DNA from 4 places in the Paenibacillus sp. FSL K6-1096 genome. Region 3 is predicted to be linked to each of the others. Evidence: riboswitches for the same ligand, from Rfam matches in the RefSeq annotation. Region 3 holds a riboswitch; each other region holds the start of a gene.

What was found. Region 3 has a riboswitch for thiamine pyrophosphate ahead of MHI24_RS29865 (ABC transporter ATP-binding protein). Riboswitches for the same ligand answer to the same signal wherever they lie in the genome.
Region 1: another riboswitch for thiamine pyrophosphate. It lies ahead of MHI24_RS18455 (ABC transporter substrate-binding protein); the one in region 3 lies ahead of MHI24_RS29865 (ABC transporter ATP-binding protein).
Region 2: another riboswitch for thiamine pyrophosphate. It lies ahead of thiC (phosphomethylpyrimidine synthase ThiC); the one in region 3 lies ahead of MHI24_RS29865 (ABC transporter ATP-binding protein).
Region 4: another riboswitch for thiamine pyrophosphate. It lies ahead of MHI24_RS26085 (thiamine phosphate synthase); the one in region 3 lies ahead of MHI24_RS29865 (ABC transporter ATP-binding protein).

The regions. Positions count from the first base shown of each region.
Region 1 covers NZ_CP150274.1:4,132,339-4,137,348, forward strand. Annotated here, with positions in the region: gene MHI24_RS18440 (ABC transporter ATP-binding protein) at 1-677, opposite strand, end outside; gene MHI24_RS18445 (ABC transporter permease) at 721-1,482, opposite strand; gene MHI24_RS18450 (MTH1187 family thiamine-binding protein) at 1,479-1,772, opposite strand; gene MHI24_RS18455 (ABC transporter substrate-binding protein) at 1,823-2,893, opposite strand; TPP riboswitch at 3,120-3,230, opposite strand; gene MHI24_RS18460 (hypothetical protein) at 3,304-4,782, opposite strand; gene MHI24_RS18465 (pyridoxamine 5'-phosphate oxidase family protein) at 4,945-5,010, shown strand, end outside.
Region 2 covers NZ_CP150274.1:3,839,983-3,844,992, forward strand. Annotated here, with positions in the region: gene MHI24_RS17200 (ribose-phosphate pyrophosphokinase) at 1-509, shown strand, start outside; gene MHI24_RS17205 (tetratricopeptide repeat protein) at 759-2,189, shown strand; gene trxB (thioredoxin-disulfide reductase) at 2,233-3,186, shown strand; TPP riboswitch at 3,250-3,356, shown strand; gene thiC (phosphomethylpyrimidine synthase ThiC) at 3,519-5,010, shown strand, end outside.
Region 3 covers NZ_CP150274.1:6,811,154-6,816,163, reverse strand. Annotated here, with positions in the region: gene MHI24_RS29880 (amino acid ABC transporter substrate-binding protein) at 1-546, opposite strand, end outside; gene MHI24_RS29875 (DHA2 family efflux MFS transporter permease subunit) at 787-2,307, opposite strand; gene MHI24_RS29870 (TetR/AcrR family transcriptional regulator) at 2,490-3,119, shown strand; TPP riboswitch at 3,188-3,290, shown strand; gene MHI24_RS29865 (ABC transporter ATP-binding protein) at 3,424-4,191, shown strand; gene MHI24_RS29860 (ABC transporter permease) at 4,175-4,948, shown strand; gene MHI24_RS29855 (ABC transporter substrate-binding protein) at 4,945-5,010, shown strand, end outside.
Region 4 covers NZ_CP150274.1:5,920,843-5,925,852, forward strand. Annotated here, with positions in the region: gene MHI24_RS26075 (amidohydrolase family protein) at 1-99, opposite strand, end outside; gene MHI24_RS26080 (SDR family oxidoreductase) at 474-1,346, shown strand; TPP riboswitch at 1,567-1,669, shown strand; gene MHI24_RS26085 (thiamine phosphate synthase) at 1,781-2,446, shown strand; gene thiS (sulfur carrier protein ThiS) at 2,443-2,646, shown strand; gene MHI24_RS26095 (thiazole synthase) at 2,704-3,468, shown strand; gene thiH (2-iminoacetate synthase ThiH) at 3,491-4,612, shown strand; gene yfbR (5'-deoxynucleotidase) at 4,659-5,010, opposite strand, start outside.

The DNA of each region.
Region 1 (5,010 bases), 2.7 Mb from region 3:
AACACGTAGATGCGGCTGGAGAGCAGCAGCGCCTCTTCAATATTGTGGGTGATGAACAGCACCGAGCGGCGGTTCTCCTCCCACAGCTCCAGCAGCCAGCGCTGCATCTGCTCGCGGGTCAGCGCGTCCAGCGCGCTGAACGGCTCATCGAGCAGCATCAGCTCCTGCGGCGCGAGCATCGCCCGCAGGAAGGCGGCGCGCTGCTGCATCCCGCCGGACAGCATGTGCGGGTAGGCCCGCTCGAAGCCGCCGAGGCCGGCCTTCGCCAGCCAGTGGCGCGCGGCCTTGCGCAGCTCCGGCGGCGCCGAGCCGCCTTCCAGCTCCGCACCGAGCAGGACGTTGTCCTCTATGCTCCGCCACGGGAACAGCGCGGGCTGCTGCGGCATATAGCTGATCCGGCCGCGCTGCCCGGTCACCGCGAGCCCGTTCATGCTCACGGTTCCGGCATCCGGCAGCGTAAGGCCGCCGATGATGTGGAACAGCGTGCTTTTGCCGCAGCCGGACGGGCCGACAATGGAGACGAATTCCTGCGGCTCCACGGTCAGGGACACCTGATCCAGCACCTGCGTCTCCCGGCGGCGGTGCTTGAACGACTTGCTGATGCCGCTGACTTCAAGTGCAGGCGGCAAGCTCCCTCTATACAGGCGTGCGTCGCCGTCCGCCTTCTCCAGTTCAATCCTCGTAAGCTCAGACACTCCGGTCCGCCTCCATTCTTGTGGGTTATGCTTCCTTGCGCGGCTTCCAGCGCACCAGCCACCGCTCCAGCAGGGCAATCAGTGCGAACAGCACCAGACTCAGCAGTACGATGATGACGATCCCTACGAACATCCGGTCCGCACGGTAGGAGGCCTTCTGCAGCAGCAGATAGTAGCCGATACCCTTGTCGGCGCCGATCCACTCGGCAACCACCGCGCCCATGACGGCGTAGGTGGCCGAGATTTTGAGGCCAGAGAACAGGGAGGGCAGCGAGCCCGGCAGCTCCAGCTTGGTGAAGATCTGCCACTTGCCCGCCCCGGCCATCTTCATATAATTCATCATCACCCGGTCACTTTGAGCCAGCCCGCCCATGGCTGCAACAGCCACCGGGAAGAAGCAGACGAGGGTGATCAGGATGATCTTGGGCAGCAGGCCAAAGCCGAACCAGATAATCAGCAGCGGGGCCAGCGCAAGGGAAGGCACGTTCTGGCTGAGAATCAGCAGCGGATAGATTGCCCGCTTCAGCCAGGGCAGCAGATGCAGCAGCAGGGCCGTAAGCAGGCCGATGCCGGTGCCGACCGGGAAGCCGATCAGGGTCAGCCGCAGGGTGGCGGCGGTATGCTCCCAGATTCCGGCGGCGTTGTTCCTGGACTCACGCGCGATATCCGCAGGGCTGGGCAACTGGTACGCCGGGATGTCGAACAGTATGACCGAGAGCTGCCAGATCCCCACAAAAAAGAGGACCGCCACAACGGGCGGCCACACTAGCTTCCAGGTGCCTCTCACGGCCGGTATTTCTCCGTCAGCTTATCCATGCTGATGCCGCCCGGATTGTGGGCGATCTTGATCTGCGAGATCACACTTGGGCTGCCGGAAGCGATCAGCGCTTCATGCATCTCACGGACAATCTCCAGCAGCTCGGGCAGCTCGCCTTCCATCGTGGTCTCCAGCGGGTTCACCTGATGCTTCACGCCCGACTTCTGAATGACCTCGATGGCCGTGTCTACGTAAGGGATAGAATCCTCGTTGTTCGGGGTCTTCGGAATTACCTGAATGCTCAGCAGTGTGTTAGCCATGATGAATCATTCCTCTCAGTATAAGAATAAGATTCCCGTTATACGGGTCATTATTGCTCCGGCAAAAATTCATTCGTAAACGTGCTCTCCGCATCCAGCGGCTTATCCAGCAGCTTCAGGCCATACATCCAGTCGGCATAATTCTTCCAGATTTCGAGCTTCTGCTCTCCCCAGCGCGGGGCATCGTCTTTATATTTCGGGCTGAGCCATTTCTGGCTGGCCAGCACCAGCTTAGGGTCCAGATCCGGTACAGCATCGGACAAGACTGTTGCGGCTTCCTCCGGGTTGTCGATAGCGTACTGATAGCCCTTGGATGTAGCCTTAAGGAAGGCCTTGACTACCTCAGGATGCTCGGCGATCTCCTTCTCGCTGGTCGTCAGTACCGGAGTGTAGTAATCCAGCTGCGGCGCGTAATCCTTCAGGTACAGCATATCCAGCGGCTCGCCGCGCAGCTCGGCCTCTACCCCGGTCCAGGCGTAGAAGATCCAGGCGAAATCAATATCGCGCTTCACCGCTGTGAAAAAGTCAGCCTCGCCGATATTCACCAGCTTCACCTTGGACACATCCCCGCCTTCAGGGTCCATGATTGCCTTCATGGCTGCCTCTTCCGCAGGCGAGCCCCAGCCGCCGTAGGTTTTGCCCTCGAAGTCCTTCGGCGTCTTGATGTTGCGGTCCTTCGGAGCCGCGAAGCCGGAGGTGTTATGCTGAATGATCGCAGCAATCGACACCAGCGGCACATCCTGCAGCCGGGCCAGGGTGAGCGCCTCCTGGGCGCTGATGCCGAACTGGGCTTCGCCCGAGGTCACCATCGTGTCCGCTCCGGCCGCGCCCGGCTGGACAATCTCCACGTCCAGGCCCTCCTCCGCGTAATAGCCCAGCTCCTTCGCTGCATACAGGCCCGTATGGTTCGTGTTCGGCGTCCAGTCCAGGGCGATCTTGACCGGGGTGAGCGCCTTGGGCGCATCGGTCGCCGCCGCGCTGGCTTCAGGGGCGGCCGTGCTGTTCCCGGCGGCAGGCGCGCTGGCTCCGGCATTCCCGCTGTTGTTCCCGCCTCCGCAGCCCGCTACGGTAAGCAGCAGGATGGAGCTGAGCAGTAGTGTGACTGTTTTTTTGACTCCCATTTCTCTTCTCTCTCCTTCCAGCAATCCCTGTTCTGCCAACATTCAGTATAACCAATACCACCAAGTGGAAACGGCTTGCCGTCCTAGAAGGACGGATCTGTTTCAGCGCGAAATATAAGGATAAGTTATCGTGTGGAACATATAAATTCTTATATTTCAAAAAAGCGTCCCGGAGACCGGGACGCCTGTACTTGCGTGAGGGGATTCAACTCCAGGCTGTTACAGCGCTGTGCTGATTCAACATTCCTACGCTGGCATTATCCAGATCAGGTATAAGGGTCAGTATCTTATGGGATACACTCTCAGCCGGCCAATTCCAGCCCCCCTGGTTCTTATGAAGTTCACGGGTATTGCTATGTTCTTACGGTGTATTATAGACGGCAGCCCCGCGGTTGTCCATAGCAGCCTGCCTAATCCTTCGCATAATGCCGCTTCTTGCGGCGGCTCTTGATGGTGACCCAAGCCTCTCTCAGCGTCAGGAACAGGCTGACTGCGATGCCCGAGAAGGTCAGGAAGAGCGCCAGGTACTCGAAGGGGGAGTACTCCAGCATTACGCTCCAGTCGATGTTGCCCTTCAGATCCTCGATCACCTGGTTCATGCCATAGATGCCGCTGACCACGGTGAAGACCGTTAACACCATCAGCAGCGTATCGCGGCGCTTGGCCTGGAATTTGTCCTGATACTGGAACAGGTCGTTCAGCGTCATTTTCACCTCATCGAACAGGGCATCGTTGCCGTACACCTTGCGCAATTGATAGAAAATCTCCCGCCCCTGCGATTGCGTAATCAGCTCCAGGAAATAGAACTTGGCCGAGAATTTATTGATCAGGAAAATCAGATTCTCGATCTCGTCGTTGTCGTGGTTGATGCGCAGCCGGGAGTGGAGATTGGCGAGCTTGAGCAGCACGATTTTGTGAAAAATATTCAGCAGCAGCCCGTAATAATACTCTCCGTACATCTGATTCACCAGTTGAGTGGCGATATCCGGCCTCGCGCGGCTCACACAGCAGAAGGTCTGCTCGTTGGTCATATAATAGGTGTCCGGTGCCCAGCGGCTGTACCCGTGGTTACGGGTATACTGCTTGATATAGTCAGGATTACTGGCGCTGATGTAAGGCCGGCCCTCCAGGTCCAGCCCATCCACCTGAGAGGCCCGGTAGAGCAGCTCAGTGCTGATCCCATCCTGCCCCTCGGGCAGATTCAGCCCATAGAAGGCCTGCACCAGCATCCGTTCATCCACGAAGAAGGGCAGAGTCTCGAAATAAGCGCCATTGGTCTCCGCCGGGTCCAGGAACGGCTCCAGTACAGTGACGAGATGCTTGAACACGAAATCCTCCACACGGTCAAATCTCTGCTTACTACAATGAATGAACGTATGCTCATCCTTATACGAGACATCCTCCAGCGTACGGAAGCGGTCAGCGAACTCCAGTGCGGTACTGATGGGCAGATCCTCTTCCTCGATAGCGACTCTAAGCGTCAGGAAGCCCAGCTCGAACGGGCAGAGGAACACATCGGTGGAGAGAATGCGGAAGCCGGCAGACTGGAAGGGCATTTCCAGACGGCAGGGCAGATTGTTCACCCGGGAAAAGCGGCGGAAGGAATCGTGGTCCTTCTCCCGCGGAAACAGCACATGGGCTGCGAACGGCAGGTAGCTGCGCTCCATTTTCTCATGGGACACGCAGTAGCCTTCCCCGTAATAGAGAGACTCCAGCTCCTTATTATCCAGGAAAAATCTGGTGAATCCATCCTCCTGAAGGCGGGCGGCCAGCTCCTGGTCCACTCCGGCCTTAATGGAGAAGGGGAAAATAAATTGCAGCAAAGCAGTATGCAGGGTCGGGTCGGCTTGCCCGGTCGTGTTGGCTTGCTCGGCTTGCTGTTCAACCATGCGCAGATGCCACATCCTTGTGTACAGAATTGAATCTTGTAAGCCTCAATTACCCGATTTACCGGATAGCTACGCTTCATTTTATGAGCAGCCTCCGGGATTCAGAATGAAGGGGACGGGTACACTATAATAGACACGAATCTGAAAGGAGCTTGATCGTCAATGGATAACAAAGAGCTGGAGAACAAAATTATACAGGCGCTGGATGACAACGCGTTCGGTTCCTTC
Region 2 (5,010 bases), 3.0 Mb from region 3:
CGGCGCTTGACCTGATCAGCGGGTATCTGAAGGTGAAGGGGCTGAGCGATCTGGTGGTGGTCTCCCCGGATGCGGGACGCGCCTCCATGGCCGAGAAGCTGGCCAGCCGGCTCGATTCCCCGTTCGCCATTATGATTAAGAAGCGTCCGGCCCACAACGAATCGGTGATTACACATGTCATCGGCGATGTGGAGGGCAGAACGCCGATCATTATCGAGGATCTGATCGATACCGGAACCACGATCGTGAACGTGGTCGAGGGACTGAAGGAGCGGGGCGCCCGGAACAGCATTGTCTGTGCAACGCACGGCCTGTTCTCCGGGGATGCGCTGACGCGCATGGATCACCCCAATATCGATGAGATCGTCATCACGGATTCTATCGCCCTGCCGGCTGAGCATTCCAGCCGATTCGCGGTGCTCTCGGTCGCTCCCATGCTGGCCGAAGCCACGAGAATTATCATCGAGGGCGGTTCCATAGACAAGCTGTTCAGAGACGCGGGGATTTAACGCCTGCGTCTCTTTTTTCTGCCCATAGACTCGGCCGGACTGCCGGAGAAGCCCTGTGTTCACCTGTCTATGAGAAACACAGCTGCGAGGCTGCAGCTTTTCAAGCTTTTACCTCCCCCTCAGCCTTCTCTGAGATTGAGAATCTCCCTGCCACATGTGGTATACTGTGTGAAGACAGACAGCCGGAACCGTAAATGGAAACGAACAGGCAAGGCTGGGGAAGCTGATTAAGGGAGGTGTCTTGCTTCCATGATGGAGATAACTTCAGAGCATACCGCAGAGGACCTTAAGGTCATTCCGGTGACTCTGGATGCGAATTTCTTCTTTGAACGAGCCGTGCGGTCGCTGGACCGCTTTCAATATGACAAGGCATTAAAGAATTTTCGCAAAGCTGTTGAATATGAGCCGGATAATCCGGTGAATCATTGCAATATGGCGGGTATATTATCGGAGATGGGGAATTATACAGAGTCGAATAAGATTCTGGCCCATGTCCTGGAGAAGATTGATCCGGCCATGACCGAATGCCATTTCTATATGGCTAATAACTTCGCGAATATGGAAAGCTTTGAAGAAGCGGAGCGCGCGCTGGTCACTTACCTCGAAGAGGATGCCAGCGGCGAGTTCATCGCTGAATCGGAGGAGCTGATGGAGCTGCTGCAATATGAGCTGAACCGTCCGGCTCCGCTGGTGCGCATCCGCAGCCGCGAAGGTGCCTTTGAGCATGACAAGGCCCGCAGTCTGCTGGAGGAGGGCAAATTCCCCCAGGCGGTGGAGCTGCTGGAGGAGATTACGGCGAGCACGCCGGACTTCCTGGCGGCACATAATAACCTGGCGCTGGCCTATTTCTACATGGGCCGGTTCGCCAAATCGCAGGAATGCCTGAACGAGGTGCTGAAGCAGGACCCGGGCAACCTTCATGCGCTCTGCAACATGGCGATCTTCCTGCAGTATGCGGGCGAGAAGGAGCAGCTGGAGCCTCTGCTGGCGATGTTGGAGGCGACTGTGCCGTTCCACCAGGAGCATGTGTTCAAAATGGCGACCACGATGGGCATCCTGGGACGGCATGACGCGGCTTACAGCCATTTCCGCCGTCTGCTGAAGGATGAGGAGGTCTCCGGCGATGCCGGGCTCTACCATTACTGCGCGGCGGCGGCGAGCAACAGCGGCCGGTACAGTGAGGCGCTGCGCTGCTGGAGGCAGGCCGCCAAGCTGGACCCGGACTCGGCTGTGCCGGCGTTCTTCCTGGCCCAGCTTCAGCAGGCACAGGGGGAAGGCCGGTCCATGCCTGCGGTCAGCTACAATTACCAGCTGCCCTTCCAGGAGCAGCTCAAGCAGTGGAAGGGCCAGCCCGGCCGCTTCACGGAAGAGGTGCGGAATAACCCGCTGCTGCGCGCTTCATTCTTCTGGGCGCTGCGTTACGGGGACGCCTCCACGAAGTTTCAGGTGACCGAAGCCCTCCGCTGGATTGAGGACGAGGAGCTGTCCGGGTCGCTGCGCGGCGTGCTGGAGGAGGAGCTGCTGCAGACGGACCGCCTGCAGGAGGCAGCCTTGTTCAGCCTGCAGCGGCTGATCGGGGGTCACCGCGAGGAAGCGGGCGCCCCTCTTGAGAACCAGGAGCCGGCTGGCGGCAAGCTGCCGGGAACGGGTGGCTTGCCGCCATCCACCACCGGAGTGTAAACTGTGCATGATACTTAACCCACTTACAAGGAGGCCAATGCAAATGTACAAGACGATTGTAATCGGAACAGGCCCGGCCGGGCTGACGGCCGCGATTTATCTGGCGCGCGCGAACCTGAGCCCGCTGGTCATTGAAGGCTTACAGCCTGGCGGACAGCTGACAACGACGACAGAAGTGGAGAACTTTCCAGGCTTCCCTGAAGGCATTCTGGGACCGGACCTGATGGACAATATGCGCAAGCAGGCGGAACGCTTCGGCGCTGAGTTCAAGAACGGCTGGGTGGAATCGGTTGATTTCTCGCAGCGTCCGTTCAAGGTGACGGTTGACGGGATGGGTGTGCTGGAAGCGGAATCGGTGATTATCTCGACCGGAGCATCCGCGAAATATCTGGGCATTCCGGGCGAGCAGGAGAATGTGGGACGCGGGGTCAGCACGTGCGCAACCTGTGACGGCTTCTTTTTCCGCGGCAAAAAGATTGTCGTGGTCGGCGGCGGCGACTCCGCCATGGAGGAGGCCAGCTTCCTGACCCGCTTCGCCTCTAATGTTACGCTGGTTCACCGCCGTCCGGAGCTGCGCGCCTCCAAGATCATGCAGGACCGTGCACGCGATAACAGTAAGGTATCCTGGGCACTCAACCGTACCCCGGTCGAGATTACCGTGGGCGATACCGGCGTGAAGGGAATCACCGTGCTGAACAACGAGACCGGCCAGACCGAGCTGCTGGAAGCCGATGGCGTGTTCGTGGCGATCGGGCACACTCCGAATACCGCCTTCCTGGGCGGGCAGATCAACACGGATGCGAACGGGTACATTATCGTGAAGCCGGGCACGACCGAGACGAATATCCCCGGTGTCTTCGCCTGCGGCGATGTGCAGGATAACCGGTACCGCCAGGCGATATCGGCAGCCGGAACCGGCTGTATGGCCGCGATGGATGCCGAGAAGTACCTGGAAGGCAGCATGGTGCATGACTGGAGCGAATCGCTGGACAAATAGGTTTTGAATAATTAAGGGTTTACAATATTTACTGTAACAGGTAGAATACACTCAATTAGATAAGATATCCGCTAGGGGAGCCTGAATAGGCTGAGACGGGAAAATTGAATTTCCGGACCCTTGAACCTGATCTGGATCATACCAGCGTAGGAAAGTGGAGCCGGACCTGTTTGAAATGCAGTCTTATTAGGCTGCTTCTTTGGATAAGCCGCTCCAGGTGGAGCGGCTTTTTGACGTGCAGGAATCCATGAATTCTTCGGCTCAATCTGCTGTATGACCTCTTATCTGATTAGCTCATAAGCCAAGAGGAGGAGATAGGAATGTCAGTAAGGATGAAGAACGAAGCGGTGGATCTTTCACAGTTCCCCGCAAGCCGTAAGGTGTATGTGGAGGGCTCGCGCCCGGATATTCAGGTTCCGATGCGGGAGATTAGCCTTAGCCGAACCGAGGGCGTTGCCGGGGATCAGGAGAATGAACCGCTGCGTGTCTATGACACCAGCGGTATCTATACCGATGCTGCGCAAGCGGCCGATATCCGCACAGGGCTGCCGCCGCACCGTTTGCACTGGATACAGGAGCGCGGTGATGCCGAGGAATACCTGGGGAGAGAGGTGCGGCCCGAGGATAACGGCATCCGCGGGAGCAAGCCGCCTGCAGAAGCATATCCGGGACTGCAGCGGAAGCCCCTCCGGGCGCAGGCCGGGCGCAATGTAACGCAAATGCATTATGCCCGGCAAGGAATCATTACACCGGAAATGGAGTTCATCGCGATCCGCGAGAATACCCGGCCGGAATTCGTAAGGGATGAGGTTGCTGCGGGCCGGGCCATTATTCCGGCCAACATTAATCACCCGGAGAGCGAGCCGATGATCATTGGCCGCAGCTTTCTGGTGAAGATCAATGCGAACATCGGAAATTCGGCAGTCTCTTCTTCCATTGAGGAGGAAGTAGAGAAGATGCGGTGGGCTACCCGCTGGGGAGCCGACACCATTATGGATCTGTCCACCGGCGCGAACATTCATACCACCCGGGAATGGATCATCCGCAATTCACCTGTGCCTGTCGGCACGGTGCCCTTGTACCAAGCCCTGGAGAAGGTGAATGGCATCGCGGAGGATCTAACCTGGGAGCTGTACCGCGATACGCTGATTGAACAGGCGGAGCAGGGGGTGGACTACTTCACCATTCATGCCGGGGTGCTGCTGCGCTATATCCCGCTGACCTCCCGGAGAATGACCGGTATTGTATCGCGGGGCGGCTCCATTATGGCTGCGTGGTGCCTGGCCCATCAGCAGGAGAACTTCCTGTACACCCACTTTGAAGACATATGTGAGATTATGAAGAGTTATGATGTGGCCTTCTCGCTGGGGGACGGACTGCGGCCCGGCTCCATTGCCGATGCTAATGACGAAGCCCAATTCGCCGAACTGGAGACGCTGGGAGAGCTGACGCTACTTGCCTGGAAGCATGACGTTCAGGTGATGGTAGAAGGCCCGGGGCATGTGCCGATGCATAAGATCAAGGAGAATATGGATAAGCAGCTTGAGATTTGCCGGGAAGCCCCCTTCTATACGCTGGGGCCGCTGACTACGGACATTGCGCCAGGGTATGACCATATCACCTCGGCTATAGGGGCCGCAATGATCGGCTCGATGGGTACGTCGATGCTGTGTTACGTAACGCCCAAGGAGCATTTGGGCCTGCCGGACAGGAATGATGTACGCGAAGGCGTGATTACCTATAAAATTGCTGCACATGCCGCAGACCTCGCCAAAGGTCATCCGGGTGCGCAGGACAGGGACGATGCTTTGTCCAAAGCGCGGT
Region 3 (5,010 bases):
GGTAGCGATTTTGCCGAGATTGCTGGTGAGCGACTGTCCGGCCTTCTTGCCCTTCAGGTCTGCAAAGGACTTAATGTCCTGGTTATCCTCCGGCACAATCAGCACCGCCTTGGATACAATGTACGGATCGGAGAAATCATATTTCACCTTGCGCTCGTCCGTAATGGAGACTTCATTGAAGATTGCATCGAAGCGCTTGGCATCCATTCCGGCAAAAATCCCGTCCCACTGGGTTTCAATGAACTCCGGCTTCACACCCATACGCTTGGCCACCTCTTCAGCAATCTCGACATCGAAGCCTGTCAGCTTGCCGTCCGCATCATGATAAGTGAACGGCGCATAGGTGCCTTCCGTTCCGATCCGCAGCTTCCCGCTGGCCTTGACGGCCTCCAGGCTGTTCTCCGCACCTGGTGCCGCGCTAGTCTGTCCCGCAGATTCAGACCCGCCATTCCCTCCAGTTGCTGAATTTTTAGTATTGTTGTTGCCGCAGGCTGCAACCATAATCATGGTCAGGAGCAGCACAATCGTCAGGCTTAATTTTTTCATTCGATTTATCCCCTCTCACAGCTTCTGTATAGGTACCGTGTGACCGGCAAAACGGATAGTTACACCGGCCTGGCTCCTGCGCCAATGACTTTTTCCGATTATATTAATCGGATTTATAACATATTCCATTTTCTAGTTTAGCTTACCCCGAAATGCTTGTTGGCATCACGGTACAACACAAAAACAACGCCCCTCCCTTAACAGGAGAAACGCTGCTCTATGCTTTCTGGGCTATGACAATTATCCGTGCGGGATCTCAGCCACCGCCCGCTCTTTCTGGTGTTCGCCTGCGGATTTGCGGCCCCGGCGGAGCAGAAGTCCAAGCACGGCGCCCCCCATAGCTACGAACATCATAATATGGAAGGTATCGGCGAAGCCTTGGGACAGAACGGTCTGCTTCGCCAGCTGCAAGGCTCCCTGGGAGGCTCCGGCGGCACTTTGGCCGGCTGCGGCTGCCGCTTCCTTCATCTCAGTCGCACGGGCCGTTGTTCTTGCCGTAAGAATCGTAACCAGTGTAGATACGGCAAGTGATGTAATAACCTGCTGCATCGAATTGGTCAGCGAAGTGACCCGGTTCACCAGGTGGCTCGGCGCTTTGTTCAGCAGATGCGTATTCATCGGCATCATCATCATTCCCATACCGGCACCGCACATAATCAGCGGCAGGATCAGATCGCGGCTCTGCGTGTTCAGATCGACGTGGGAATACTGGAATAATGCGCCGGAGACCAGGCTGAGTCCGCAGACGACAAGCCAGCGCACCCCGATCCGGTCGAACAGAATACCGGCGATCGGCATCATAAGGCCGGAGGCAATGGCTTGCGGCAGCAGCGTCAGTCCGGTATCGAAGGCACCGAAGCCGCGGGCCTGCTGCAGGAATTGCGGCAGCAGGAACAATGCGCCATACAGGCCGAACTGGGCAATCCACTGGACGATAATGCCGGTTGTGAAGTCAACGGACTTCAGAATCCGCAGCTCCAGCAGCGGTGTTCTGGAGCGCAGCTCGGCGATCACGAAGGCGATCAGGGCAACGGCTCCAAGCAGCAGGCCGGTCAGCGTCTTGCCTGAGGTCCAGCTCTGCGCCCCCTGGCTGACCCCGTAGGTGAGTGAAGCAAATGCCAGCGGCCCAAGAATGATCCCGAACTTATCCATGCCCGGGACAGCGCTCTTCGCCGCACCCGGCAGCTTGCGCAGCCCGATCAGCACACAGATAATGCCAATTGGAATATTGATCAGGAAGATCCAGCGCCAGGAATGATATTCCACCAGCCAGCCGGACAGCACCGGGCCAATTGCCGGGGCGAACAGCACCGGAATCCCCATAATTCCCATGACCACGCCGACCTTGCTCTTCGGTGCCAGCCTGTAGACGTAGGCCATCCCGACCGGGAGAACACAGCCCCCGCCCAGCCCCTGAAGGACACGGAAGGCGATCAGCCACTCTGCACTGCTCGGGGTCGCGCACAGAATAGAACCTATAGTAAAAACAATAACCGCTGTCAGGAAGACCGTCTTGGCTCCGAACCGGTCAGACAGCCAGCCTGAGAGCGGAATGACTGAAGCCTGGGCCAGCATATAGCCGGTCACCACCCATTGCAGCGTATGCAAATCCGTCTTGAAATCCACCACCAGCCTGGACAGGGCCACATTCATTGCCGTGCTGTCCAGAACAACCATAAATACGCCGGCAATGATCGCCAGCAGCGGCACCAGAATGCCGGACAGGCGGAAATCCGCGTCCTGCTTCAAGGTCTGATCCATATCTCTTCTCCTCCTGCGCTGTCCGCGGGCTGCATTGACCGGCGGGCAGGTTTATCTATATAATGGGTGAACGGACAACTGTCCGTTGTTGCATTTTATAGTCTACGGACAATTGTCCGTTCTGTCAATTCTTTTATTTGTTTTTCAGTAAATTGATCATTCATTTTCTGAAAGGGGACGTCATGAAGAAACCAGAAGCCATGCCGCCAGCTGATGACAACACACGGGGGCCTGCCGATCCCTATGTCGAGCGGATACTCGAAGCCGCCCGCCAGCTGTTCAACGAGAGCGGCCTGGAAGCCGTCAGCATGTACAGCATTGCCAAACGCGCGGGGATTGGACAAGGGTCACTCTACCGCCGCTTTACGGATAAGGGAGAGATCTGCTCGGCCCTGCTGAAGGGGAGCGCAGATCAGTTCCTGTCCGGTCTGGAGCAGCAGGTGGCTGCCGCTCCAGCTGAAGAGCCTGCGCTTGCACAATTGCAGCACAGCATAGAGCAGGTGGCTGATTTCATTGAGCAATATGCCGAGCTGCTGAATATGATCAAATCCGAGTTCACCGGGAAGAAACAGCTGACGCAGTTTGAGCATCCTTTTTTCCAGCGGCTGGGAGGAATTATGAGTGTTCTGCTCCAGCGGGCTGCGGCAAACGGGGAAATTATCGACATTGATCCGGCGTTCGCCAGTCCGGCGCTGATCGCTGTACTCAGTCCGGACCTGTACCTGTATGAGCAGAAGCGGCATCAGTCCTCCAAGCTGGATATCTCCCGGGGAATCGTCACTTTATTTGTTACCGGCCTCACCGCGCGCTGACCGAAGGCTCTTTACAACCGGGAATTTTATGGTATATTAAGTACCAATTACGAATTCAATAGCACCTGTTTTTTCACTAGGGGAGTCGGACGACTGAGACGAAGCTTGCGCTTCGGACCCTTGGAACCTGATCTGGGTCATGCCAGCGGAGGGAAGTGGAGCAGAAGAGTGTAGTAGTGCCGTGCGTTCTGCCGCCGCAGCTGACTGTACCTTCAGCCCCATTCATGTCCTCCGGGAATGAACGGGGCTTTTTTGTTGTTCGTATGGCTGTTATCCCATGCCGAGGAGGGCTGCATCCGGTCTTATGATTAATATTTCCAATCTCGCTTATACCTTCAGCGCTCCCCCATCCGGCCCTCCGGTGTTCTCCGGGCTCTCCATGCAGGTGCGCCGCGGGGAGTTCATCTCAATTGTCGGGGCCAGCGGCTGCGGCAAAAGCACCTTATTCCGCATCATCGCCGGCCTGCTGGAGCCAAGCAGCGGCACCGTTACGATGAACGGGGAAGTTACAGCCTCTGCGGCCGCGAGACTGGGCCAAGTCGCATATATGCCGCAGCAGGATCTGCTGCTGCCCTGGAGAACGGTGCTGGACAATTGCCTGCTGCCCTGGGAGCTGAAGCGCCACTGCTCCAAAGCAGCAGCTACGGCTGAGATCCGCGCCCTGCTGCAACGCTTCGGGCTGGCGGAGGCAGAAGCCGCATATCCGCATGAACTGTCCGGCGGGATGCGCCAGCGGGTGGCAGTCCTGCGTACGGTCGCTGCCGGGAATGAGCTGATGCTGCTCGATGAGCCGTTCGGAGCCCTCGATGCCATAACCAGGCGCTCTCTTCAGCTCTGGCTGCTGGAGCTCTGGTCTGAGCTGGACAAAACCGTGCTGTTCATCACCCATGATCTGGAGGAAGCGCTGCTGCTCAGCGACCGGATCTATCTGATGACCGGGCGGAGCGGGGACGGAATCCGGGAATACTCCCCCGGGCTTCCCCGCCCGCGCCATCACAGCCTGAGCTATGAACCGCAATTCGCCGCGCTGCGGCGGGATCTGGAGCTGATGCTGTATGAACACCGCAGCTAGAAGACTGCTCAGGAGTTACGGTCCCTCTGCCCTGCTTACTTGCTTGACGCTTGCGCTCTGGGAGACGGTGGCGCGCCTGGGCCTGGTTCCCCCGTTTATTCTGCCTGCTCCGTCCGCCATCTGGGTGGCATTAATCGAAGACCGCCGCCTGCTGTTCGGCCTGCATCTTCCTGCCACGCTGCTGGAGGTGCTCACAGGCTTCGCACTATCCGTAATCTGCGGATGTCTGCTGGGAACGCTTATGCACCTGTTCCGTCCGCTGGCCACAGCGCTGTATCCGCTGCTGATTATGAGCCAGACCGTGCCGCTGATCGCCCTCTCCCCGCTGTTCATCATGTGGTTCGGCTATACCTTGTGGAGCAAGGTGGCAATTGTATTTTTGACTGCCTTTTTCCCGGTGGTTATCGGCGCTTATGACGGGTTGTCCAAGAATACGGATGCTTACAGCCACCTGCTGCTGACATTAGGCGCGAACCGCTGGCAGATCCTCCGCAAGGTGGCCGTGCCTCTGGCCCTGCCCTCCTTGTTCTCCGGACTGAAGCTGTCGGTGGTGTATTGTGTGATCGGTGCAACGCTCGGGGAATGGCTGGGCGGCAGCCGGGGACTCGGCTATTTCAGCCGCCGGATGGCGGGGAATCTGCATAGCGCCGAGATGTTCGCGGCGGTGGTGCTGCTATCTGTTATGGGCATTGCGCTGTTCCTGTGTGTCGCCGGGCTGGAGAAGATTATTCTGAAGAAAAGAGGACGTTATTTATGACCCCATTCCGTTACAACCGCTATCTTAAAAGCAGCTTATCGAGGCCATTCCATTGTCTGATC
Region 4 (5,010 bases), 890 kb from region 3:
TATGTATTTGAAGCTGGTGTGGGCATGGGAGTGGATGAATCCCGGCAGAACCGTAAGTCCCCTCAGGTCAATCCTGTAACGTTGTCTGACTCCGTTAATCCTTCCGCGTGCTGTGCAATAGTGGCGATTCGGCCGTTCGTAATTTCTATGCTTGCCTTATATAGCGGCGGTTGTCCGGTTCCATCGATTACTGTCGCGTTAGTCAATAGCAACCTATCATTCCCCATAGCTGAAGCCCCTCCAGTGAACACGTTATCTATCAGCACAAAGTATAGGTCATCCCCCTTCCCGTTTATAGATAATATTCGGTTTCTAACTGTTCCTTACATGCCTGTTTGGCTGGCTGCCGAGCGGGTAATTAACATAACGTACAGCGGTTCAGAAACAGGCTGTCAAGATGCATAAACACCAGACCTTAAGCCATGCTAACAGGATTAGACCCTATCATGTACACAGCGAAAGGAGAATGGATTATGCCAGACACAAGCAAAGAACAGACGAAGACACTACCTCCGCAGGTGCAGGACCAGCGTCCGGGCATCGAGAGTGAGATGAACCCGCTCCCGAAGTTTGAGACAGCGGCCTACAAGGCAGCAGGCAAGCTGCTGGGGAAGGCTGCGCTCATTACCGGAGGCGACAGCGGGATTGGGCGCGCGGTTGCCGTGCATTTTGCCAAGGAGGGTGCGGACGTTGTAATCTCTTATCTGAACGAGCATGACGATGCGCAAGAAACCAAACGCCAGGTGGAGCAGGAGGGCAGGAAGTGTATTCTGGTCTCCGGGGACATCGGGGTAGAGGCCTTCTGCCAGGATCTGATTAATAAAACGGTTGAGGGACTCGACAAGCTCGACATCCTCATCAACAATGCGGCCGAGCAGCATCCGCAGGATAATATTGAGGACATTACAGCGGAGCAGCTGGAACGGACGTTCCGGACCAATATTTTCTCCATGTTCTATCTGACCAAGGCGGCTATGCCTCATCTTAAGCAAGGCTCCACGATCATCAACACGACGTCCATCACGGCGTATCGCGGCAGCCCGCAGCTGCTGGACTATTCGTCCACCAAGGGAGCAATTCTCAGCTTCACCCGCTCGCTGTCGATGAATCTGGCCGAGAAGGGTATCCGTGTGAACGCGGTTGCACCGGGACCGATCTGGACCCCGCTGATTCCATCCACGTTTGATGCGAAAAAGGTCAGCGAGTTCGGTGCCACCCAGCCGATGAAGCGCCCGGGACAGCCGGAGGAGCTGGCTCCTGCTTACGTCTACTTAGCCTCCGACGATTCTTCCTATGTCAGCGGACAGGTGATTCATGTGAATGGCGGCGAGGTTGTTAACGGCTGATGCCGTTTGAATAGAGGAAATGAACAAGCCAGCCGGGAGGCTGGCTTGTTTGCTGTACATAGGAAAATGTGGATAAAGCTGAAGCGTCTACCCTGGAATAGATATTTAGCATTCACTCCATTAATGTCGTCAGTTTGCTGAGCATTTGTTAGCATGAAAGGATAGCCCTAACAGGAATAATGTGCTAATATACAAAAGGCAAGAGCACATAATTGCATAGAACGATCACTAGGGGTGCCGCAAGGCTGAGACGGGCGTAATGGTCCGGACCCTTTGAACCTGATCTGGTTTATACCAGCGTAGGGAAGTGGAGAACGAATGATACAGCGGGAAGATGCGGCCAGTCCGGGATTCCTGCTTGTGTTCGGAGACTGCTTCCTTATGGGAGGCGGTCTTTTTTGTGTTGTGGGAATGAAGCAGGGGGCGGGGTGAAGATGTTGTACGAGCTTCATGTGATCTCAGACGGGCGTATGGCTCCCGGAGCACTGGCGGAACTGGCCGCAGCGGTGCAGCCTATGGTGGATTATATCCATCTGCGGGAAAAATCAATGCCCGCCCGGGAGCTCCTGGCAGCTGTGGAGCTGATCCTCGGCGCAGGGGTTCCCCCGGCGAAGCTAGTCATCAACGACCGGATCGATGTGGCGCTGGCCGCCGGTGCTGGCGGGATACAGTTGGCCTGGCACAGTCTGCCGCCGGTAGCTGCCCGCAGCATAGCACCCGGCCTGCGTCTGGGCTGCTCGGTCCACTCTGCAGAGGAAGCGGCACAGGCCGGACGGCAGGGGGCGGACTTCTGCTTGTACGGGCATGTATTCCCGACGGACTGCAAGCCCGGACTGGCCGCCCGCGGGCTGGAGCAGCTGGCGGAGGCCGTCCGCAGAAGCAGCGTTCCGCTGATTGCGCTCGGCGGCATTACTCCAGGCAATGCCGGAGCGGTGCTGGCCCAAGGGGCGGATGGTATTGCTGTCATGTCGGGGATCTGCGGGGCTAAGGACCCTGCTGCGGCGGCCAGGGCTTACAGGGAAGCCATTCATAGGGCATCCGGGCAGGCTGATGTGCCGGGTCCGGCTCAGGCACTCGGTAAAGGAGGTGATCAAGCATGAATATAACGGTGAACGGAAAGACGCAGAGTGTTGAGGAGAGCTGCCGGACACTGGCCGATCTGCTGGCCCGGCCCGAGTGGGCGGGGAAGCTGGTGATTGTGGAGCTGAACGGCGAGCTGGCCGGCAGAGAGATGTACGGGGATATTGTGCTGAATGAGGGGGACCGGGTGGAGCTGGTTCATTTTGTCGGCGGGGGTTAGAGCTTGGGCATTGCATTCATTAAGGTTCCATACACACATCTTCCGGGAGGCGTTAATATGCAAGATCCATTTATCATTGGCGGTGTGACACTAAGCAGCAGGCTGTTCATTGGCACCGGCAAATACAGCAGGAACACTCTTATTCCTGAAGTCATCGCGCGCTCCGGTTCAGAGGTCATTACGGTGGCGCTTCGCCGGGTAGACCCGCAGAGCCAGGACAACATCGTCCTCCATATTCCATCCCATATGACCTTATTGCCCAATACATCTGGTGCGCGTACTGCTGAGGAAGCGGTACGGATTGCCCGGTTAGCGAGGTCGGCGGGGCTCGGCAATTGGGTGAAGATCGAGGTGATTAACGACCAGAAATATTTGCTGCCGGATAATGCCGAGACGATCCGGGCGACAGAAATTCTGGCCGCGGAAGGCTTCGTGGTGCTGCCTTATATGAGTCCTGACCTGTCTGCCGCCTTGAGGCTGAAGGCCGCCGGAGCAGCCGCCGTTATGCCGCTGGGTGCGCCGATCGGCTCCAACCGCGGGCTTCAAACCAAGGAGCTGATCCGTATCCTGATCTCCGAGACGGATCTGCCTGTCATTGTGGATGCCGGAATCGGCAGGCCGTCTGAGGCGGCGGAGGCTATGGAGATGGGTGCAGCTGCGGTTCTGCTGAACACAGCGATTGCGACAGCCAAAGATCCGCTGCTGATGGCTGAAGCCTTCCGTGAGGCGGTATCCGCAGGGCGCAAGGCTTACCTGGCCGGACTGGGACCGGTGGAGGAGACGGCGTCCGCCTCTTCGCCGCTGACCGGATTTCTGGCCTGAACGATGGAAGGGGAGGAAGGATATGAGCTTTTATGAAACGGTGACCCGGCTGGAGCAGCTTCCTTACGATACGCTGTGGAGCCGGTATACGGCGGAGGATGTGCAGCGGGCGCTGCGTGCAGAGCAGGTCGATGAAGAGGGACTGATGGCTCTGCTGTCTCCGGCGGCGGAGCCTTATCTGGAGGAGATGGCGCAGAAGGCGAACCGGCTGACGCGCATGCATTTTGGGCATGTGATGCAGCTTTTCACCCCGATGTATCTCGCGGACTTTTGTGTGAACCATTGTACCTATTGCAGCTTCAGCTCGATCTATGATTATCCGCGCAAAAGACTGACCCTGGACGAGGTCGCCCGCGAGGCAGAAGTCATTGCCGCCACAGGTCTGCGCCACATTCTGATTCTGACCGGGGAATCCCGGAAGGACAGTCCGGCCAGTTATGTGAAGGAGTGTGTGGAGGTGCTGCGCCGCTATTTTTCTTCTGTAAGCATTGAAGTGAACCCGCTCTCCACAGCGGAATATGCGGATCTTCGGGAGGCAGGTGTGGACGGGCTGACGCTCTATCAGGAGGTCTATCATCAGGAGACGTACCGGGCGCTTCATATAAAAGGACCCAAGCGGGTGTACCGCAACCGTCTGGATGCGCCTGAACGGGGCTGCCAGGCCGGGTTCCGCTCCGTCAATATCGGGGCACTGCTCGGCATGTACGAGTGGCGCCGGGAGGCGCTTGCGACAGCGCTCCATGCCCGGTATTTGCAGGACAAGTACCCCGAGTGTGAGATCGGGCTGGCGATTCCCAGATTCCGCCCGTACCTGGGGGAGCACAATCCGGCAAGTGATGTCAGCGACCGTGCGCTGGTGCAGATTATTTTGGCCTACCGGCTGTTCCTGCCGCGCTCCGGGATCTCCCTGTCCACGCGGGAGCCGTCTGCGCTGCGGGATCATCTGGTTCATCTCGGCATCACAAAGATGTCGGCAGGTGTGTCCACCGAGGTAGGCGGGCATTCGCTGGAAGGCGGAACCCCGCAGTTTGAGATCTCGGATGGCCGCAGTGTGAGTGAGGTCGTGGAGATGCTGCGCCAACAAGGACTTGAGCCGGTATTCAAGGACTGGGATATCCTGTCTGAGCCGCTGGCGATGTCTTGAGTTGACTAATGTAAGCTTCAACCCGCCGTGAGGCGGGTTATTTGTGTTACAGGTCCCCCTGGTTCATGCTTGACGACAGCTCGTCCAGAGACATCTCGAAGCTTGGCGCCATATGGGTGAGAAAATACTCCATCTCCGGCATCGCCAGCGCATGCAGCTTCGCGGCGGTCTGCTCTTTGGCGGAGGCGAATTCACGGTTGCCTGCGGCGGTCTCCCAGACGCATTTGAGATAGGCGTCCAGGATGTCGGCTGCCTTGACGTAGCGGAGCAGCCCGGCATCCGGGGAGCCGGGCGGGATGGCCTGAGGCTGCAGGAGCGGTGCGTAGACAGCGCCCAGCTCCGGCGGGATCATGGCGGCCAGCCGGTCGGCGGCTGCCTGCTCCATCTCGCGGAAGCTG